Methyloterricola oryzae: one gene and its partner. Each later gene encodes a partner of the first gene's protein in a complex. Links are inferred from orthologs where the notes say so. Each region holds a gene or a part of one and is shown on either strand. Other genes may lie near its edges.

Region 1 (3,638 bases):
ATTTGCTGCGGATCGCCGCCGCCGACCCGCTTGAAGGCGCCACACCCCTCGGAAGCGAAATAGCACACGTCCATGGCCGGCGCATAGACCACGCCCAAAACCGGTAGGTGCTGATGGATCAGCGCCACGTTGACCGTGAATTCCCCGTTACGTTTGACGAATTCTTTGGTGCCGTCCAAGGGGTCGATCAGCCAATAGGTTTCCCAGGCGCTGCGGGCCGCGAAGGGTAGGTCGGCGGATTCTTCGGAGAGCACCGGATACACCGTGCTCAGTTTCTGTAAACCCTCGCTCAGGCAGTGGTGCGACGCCAGGTCCGCGGCGGTCAGCGGCGAATCGTCCTGCTTGAAGCCAACACGGAAATCGGAATTATAGATTTCGAGAATGCGACGCCCGGCTTCCAACGAGAGGGCGATGACTGGCTCCAAAAAACGGGAAGGCTCCTTCATAATGGGCATGGACAGGGTTCCTTTGCTGCTGCTCACGGGTGTTAATGCGCGCCACCGATACCGGAATGGAGGAGGAATATTAACCCATGATTGTATGGGATGACATTGATACCGTGTTTCTCGACATGGACGGCACGCTGCTGGATCTCAACTTCGACAACCATTTCTGGCAGGAATACATACCCGCCAAGTATGCCGAGCGCATGGGCATGGAACTCAGCGCCGCGCGGCAGGAACTGGGGCCGAAGTTTCGAGCCATGGAAGGGCGGCTCGAGTGGTATTGTCTCGATTACTGGAGCGAGCAGCTTCAATTGGACGTGGCAGGGCTCAAGCAGGAGATCGCCGGCTTGATTGCGGTGCTGCCCCATGTGCCTGAGTTTCTCGAGGCGGCGCGCAACAGCGGCAGGCGGCTGATTTTGGCGACCAACGCGCACCCCAAAAGCCTGGGGCTGAAGATGGAAAGAACCTGTCTTAACCGCTTCTTTGACGCCATCGTGAGTTCCCACGCCTTGGGTTTTCCCAAGGAACAGCCGGAATTCTGGCCGCGCCTCGCGGGCCAGGAACCGTTCGATCCCGCCCGGACCTTGCTGGTGGACGACAGTCTGCCGGTGCTGCGAGCAGCCAGGGTTCATGGCGTCGCCCACCTGGTGGCGGTGCGCAAGCACGATAGCCAGCGGCCCAGCCGAGACATCCGGGAGTTCTGTAGCATCGAGGACTTCAGCGAACTCATGCCCGGGCTCACGGCGGCGCGGGTCTTGAATTTTTGCGGGGATTAAGCTCAAATTGCCCCATTGCCGTCAGCGTCCTCCCATTGTGGGCCGCACACGTCCCTTTGCCCGCCGCAACCCATCAACAACCCGGAGATTTCCAGTGAGCGAGAAGATTCTGCATCTGAATGATGACGACTTTGAAGATAAGGTACTCAAAGCCGATGGTCCCGTATTGGTGGATTACTGGGCAGAGTGGTGCGGTCCCTGCAAGATGATTGCTCCGGTGCTGGAGGAGATTGCCAACGACTATGACGGCAAACTGACCATCGCCAAGATCAATATCGATGACAACCCGTCTACGCCGCAGCGTTATGGGGTGCGGGGCATACCGACGCTGATGCTGTTCAAGAATGGCGAAGTGGAGGCCACCAAGGTGGGCGCACTCTCCAAATCGCAGCTGGCGGCTTTCCTCGACAGCAATCTCGCTTGAGGCGGATGCGGCCCGTCTCGTCGCGGTTTCTGGACGGGCCCAATTACCTGTGCTATTTTTTCGCCAGAACTAAAGAAACTTCCTCTTAAGTCCGTGCCGGTTCCGGCGCTCCCCCTCTGATAGTTCTTGGACTCGACGCCTGCTCGCTCGAGTAACTCAATTCCAGCAACTGTTTCCTGAAAACCCGCATCCTCATTCTTAACCTATGAACCTTACCGACCTGAAGCGCAAGCCTGTTTCCGAACTGATCGAAATCGCCGAGTCCTTGGATATCGAAGGCGTGGCCCGAACCCGCAAACAGGACCTGATCTTTTCCATACTCAAGAAGCAGTCGAAGGGCGGCGAGGACATCTACGGCGACGGGGTGCTGGAAATATTGCAGGACGGATTCGGCTTCCTTAGGTCGACGGACAGTTCCTATCTGGCGGGCCCCGATGACATCTATGTGTCTCCCAGCCAGATACGCCGCTTCAGTCTGCGCACAGGCGACACGATTTCCGGCAAGATCAGGCCCCCTAAGGAGAGCGAACGCTATTTCGCCATGCTCAAGGTGGAGCAGATCAACTACGAACCGCCTGAAAACGCCAAGCACAAAGTCCTCTTCTCCAATCTCACGCCACTCTTTCCCAAGTCCCGCTTCGTCCTGGAGCTCGGCAACGGCACTACCGAAGACCTGACCGCACGCGTCATCGACCTCATCGCCCCTATCGGCAAGGGTCAGCGTGGTCTTATCGTGTCGCCGCCCAAGGCGGGAAAGACCATGATCCTGCAGAACCTGGCGCATTCCATCGCGGAGCAGAACCCGGAGTGCTATCTGATCGTGCTGCTCATCGACGAGCGCCCGGAAGAAGTAACGGAAATGCAGCGCAGCGTGAAGGGCGAAGTGGTGTCCTCCACCTTCGACGAACCGCCCGCCCGCCATGTGCAGGTGGCGGAAATGGTCATCGAGAAGGCCAAGCGCCTGGTGGAGCACAAGCGCGACGTGGTGATCCTGCTGGATTCCATCACCCGCCTGGCCCGCGCCTACAACACGGTGGTGCCCTCGTCCGGCAAGGTGCTCACCGGCGGTGTCGACGCCAACGCCCTGGAGCGGCCCAAACGCTTCTTCGGCGCGGCCCGCAACATCGAGGAAGGCGGCAGCCTGACCATTATCGCCACGTCCCTGATCGATACCGGCTCGCGCATGGACGAAGTGATCTACGAGGAATTCAAGGGCACCGGCAACATGGAACTGCATCTGGAGCGCAAGATTGCCGAGAAGCGCATCTATCCAGCCATCAACATCAACCGTTCCGGCACGCGCCGGGAAGAGTATCTGGTACCGCAGGAAGAACTGCAGAAATGCTGGATCCTGCGCAAGATCCTGCAACCCATGGACGAGATGGCGGCCAGCGAGTTCCTGCTGGGCAAGCTCAAGGACACCAAGACCAACGGCGAGTTTTTCGACTCCATGAAGCGCTGAGGCCGCGCTCAGGAAATCGTGGCGGAGGTTTCGGCGACGGCGGGCTTGCCGTTGCTGACAAGCAGCAGCAGGGAGGCTTCGTTGGCTGGCAGGGGCTTGCTGAAGTAGTTGCCCTGAATGTGGCGGCAGCCATTGTTGCGCAGGTATTCCGCCTGCTCCCGGGTTTCCACGCCCTCCGCCAGCAATTCCAGGTTCAGGCTCTTGCCCACGGCGATGATGGCCGTGGTGATGGCCACGTCTTCCGGGTTGTCCGGGATGCCGTCGATGAAGCTGCGGTCGATCTTCAGGGTGGCGATGGGAAAGCGCTTGAGGTAGCTCATGGACGAATAGCCGGTTCCGAAATCGTCGATCGAGAAGCGGATGCCCATGGCGCGCAGGCGCATCAGCTTGCGCATATTGGCGCCGGAACCGTCCATAAGCGTGCTTTCGGTGAGTTCCAGTTCCAAAAGGCGCGGGTCCATGCCGGTTTCCAGCACAATCTGCAGCACTTTCTCCGCCACGGTGTCGTCCTTGAACTGACGCCCCGAGAT
Region 2 (2,948 bases), 290 kb from region 1 along the record:
CCGCTGGTTCCGGATGGCTGTGGCGGATGCCGGTGAAGACCGAAAGGAAGCCCCCCACCACCAGCAGAGCATACTTGCCCACGGCGTCTACCAGTACGAGCCAGGACCAGCCGGTGTACAAGGAAACCCCGGCCAGGAAGGCCGCGGCCATCAGCACCGACGCACCCGTCCTGCCAAAGTCGTCCATCAGCAGGTCGGCCATTTCCTGACCCAGAATGCCACCGGTGGTGCCCGGCAAGGGAAGCGGGACACGCAGAATGTGCAAATCAGCCAGGCCGGCCCCTGCAATCAGGGCCAGGACCAGTCCGAACCAGCGCAGGACTTGGGTTAGAAACGTAGCCGGCGTCGCCGTATGTCGGCCCTTGTAGATCGAATGCCCATAACCCGCCAGGAGCAGCGGTATCAAGAAGGCGGTAATGCCCAGCAGGGATAGCGAAAGGTCTGAAATCCAGGCACCCACGGCGCCGCCGCCATTGACAATGGCCTTGCCCGTGCCGGAGTGAGACCAGCCGGCATCCGACGGTGCGAAGGTGATGAGGGAAATCAGGAAAAACAAGGCGACCGCCACATACGCCATGAAACCTGTTTCGCGAAGTCCCCGGCTTAGCGTGGCACCAATATCCGTGGCAGCTACGATCTTCTTCTCTACGTGCGACAAAATTCGCCCCAAATCAAGGAAATATGCTTACACAGTGTTTTTTCAGAGTAACGCCATTTTAGCATGGCCGCACTTTACGGACGAAAACCCCGTCGTCATACTAGCCTTTAGATTTCAGGAGACTGGCCAGCATCTGCCCGGTGGCGGCCTTCAGTTTACATCCTCTGGCACCGAACGTGCCTTGAGCCAGGTAGCCATGGACAAAAGCTGTGTCGCGGGAAGCGTGCCGCGATGAAAGCGATTCCGCCACCTGGGAACGGACAGCCTTACATGCCCATTTTTCAAACTCACCACTTCGACGAGGGAGTACATGAGCGATACCAAACATTGCCGCCTTCTGATTCTGGGCTCAGGCCCTGCCGGTTACACGGCGGCAGTCTATGCGGCCAGGGCCAACCTGAAACCGGTGATGATTACCGGCATTCAGCAGGGGGGGCAGCTCACCACCACGACGGATGTGGATAACTGGCCGGGTGATGCCGAGGGCGTACAAGGCCCGGAACTGATGGAAAGGATGCTCAAGCACGCGCAGCGCTTCGACACCGAGGTGATCTTCGACCACATCCACACGGCGGACCTTTCAGTGCGGCCTTTCCGCCTCGTCGGTGATTCCGGCACCTACACCTGCGACGCCCTGATCATCGCCACTGGCGCGTCGGCACGCTACCTGGGGCTGGATTCCGAGGAGGCATTCAAGGGGCGCGGCGTGTCTGCCTGCGCCACCTGCGACGGTTTCTTCTACCGTGGTAAACCGGTGGCGGTTATCGGCGGTGGCAATACCGCTGTCGAGGAAGCGCTGTACCTGGCAAATATCGCTTCGAAGGTGACGGTCGTGCATCGCCGAGACAAGTTCCGTTCGGAGAAGATCCTGTCCGACAAGCTCATCGAGCGCTCGAAGACCGGCAATGTGGAAATCGAGTGGAACCATGTCCTTGACGAGGTGCTGGGTGACAACATGGGCGTCACCGGCATGCGCATTAAACATGTGCAGGACGGAAGCACCAAGGATATTGCCCTGGACGGTGTGTTCGTGGCCATCGGTCACTCGCCCAACACCGAGATATTCAATGGCCAGTTGGACATGCGCGGCGGCTACATCGTGGTCAAGAGCGGCATCGAAGGCAATGCCACGGCCACCAGCGTGGAGGGCGTGTTTGCGGCGGGTGACGTGGCCGATTCGGTGTATCGTCAGGCGGTGACGTCGGCCGGCTCCGGCTGCATGGCCGCATTGGACGCTGAGCGTTACCTGGATAGTCTGGAGCAGGCCTGAAGCGCGCGGCAACGGCAGGGCTGCAGCGACTACCCGAGTCACCGGATGAGAGTTGACCGGGCGGTCGAGCCGCTTATTCGTCAGTAGGCGTATTCGCTCGGCGAGGCGCGCACCGCGCGGTCGCGCGCCCAACTGCGGATGTGGTCGCACTGCTCGCGCATGGTCTTGGACAAGGGAACGATCTTGCCGCCGGCGTGGAGCAGATCGTCCAGGGTCACGTTACGGTTCTCCAGGTGTGCCGCGGTGACCGCCGCGACCACACACTGCTCCACCTCGGCGCCGGTCCAGCCTTTGGTAAGGCGGACCAGTCGCTCCACGCCAAGGGCATCGGGATCGATGCCGCGGCGTTTTAGGTGGATGCGGAAGATGTCCACGCGCTCCTCGTCGATCGGCAGGTCGACGAAGAAGACCTCGTCGAAGCGGCCCTTGCGGATCATCTCGGCAGGCAAGAGATCAATGCGGTTGGCGGTGGCGGCCACGAACAGGCCACTGGCCTTTTCCTGCATCCAGGTCAGAAAGAAGGCGAAAATGCGGCCCTGTTCCCCCGATGTGGCGGAAGAGGTGATGCCCATTTCGATTTCATCGAACCAGACCACCGCCGGCGCGATTTCTTCGAGCATGTGGCAGGCTTTGACGAAGGCGCCTTCGGCACTGCCGTGGCGGCCCGAAAAGATTTCCGTCATGTCGATGCGGTAAAGGGGTAATTCGAAAGCCGAGGCGATGGCTTTCACCGAGAGGCTTTTGCCGCATCCGGAGATACCCATGATAAGTACGCCTTTGGGAACTATTTCAGCGCTGACGCTGTCTCGCATTTGGAAGAGTTCTCGCCGCTCGTCCAGCCATTGCTTGAGGACTTCCAGACCGCCTACCCGGTCGATGCGTGTGCCATCGGCTACGTATTCGATCATGCCGGTGCGGTTCACCAGCAACCGCTTTTCCTCGAACAGGGCTGGTAGGGAATTGCTGTCCAGCGTTTTGTTTGCGGCGATGGCCCTGCGAATCGCATGGCGTGCCTCATCC

The links.
Region 2: the proteins of trxA (region 1) and trxB are in contact, whole or in part, in a crystal structure (PDB 1F6M), measured with the Escherichia coli proteins. The link is inferred for Methyloterricola oryzae from one-to-one orthologs.

What each region holds. Positions count from the first base shown.
Region 1 is NZ_JYNS01000002.1:48,975-52,612, forward strand. What follows is about bases 1-2,981. They hold trxA (thioredoxin TrxA), read left to right. Parts: upstream 1-1,316; coding sequence 1,317-1,646; downstream 1,647-2,981. Other genes in these bases: cysQ (3'(2'),5'-bisphosphate nucleotidase CysQ), read right to left, coding at 1-455; yrfG (GMP/IMP nucleotidase), read left to right, coding at 533-1,222; rho (transcription termination factor Rho), read left to right, coding at 1,852-2,981. In the rest of the region: more of rho, read left to right, coding at 2,982-3,108; EK23_RS04085 (putative bifunctional diguanylate cyclase/phosphodiesterase), read right to left, coding at 3,117-3,638. UniProt on the Escherichia coli protein: Participates in various redox reactions through the reversible oxidation of its active center dithiol to a disulfide and catalyzes dithiol-disulfide exchange reactions.
Region 2 is NZ_JYNS01000002.1:334,801-337,748, forward strand. It holds trxB (thioredoxin-disulfide reductase), read left to right. Parts: upstream 1-968; coding sequence 969-1,928; downstream 1,929-2,948. Other genes in the region: EK23_RS05305 (DNA translocase FtsK), read right to left, coding at 1-658; EK23_RS05315 (Ycf46 family AAA ATPase), read right to left, coding at 2,009-2,948.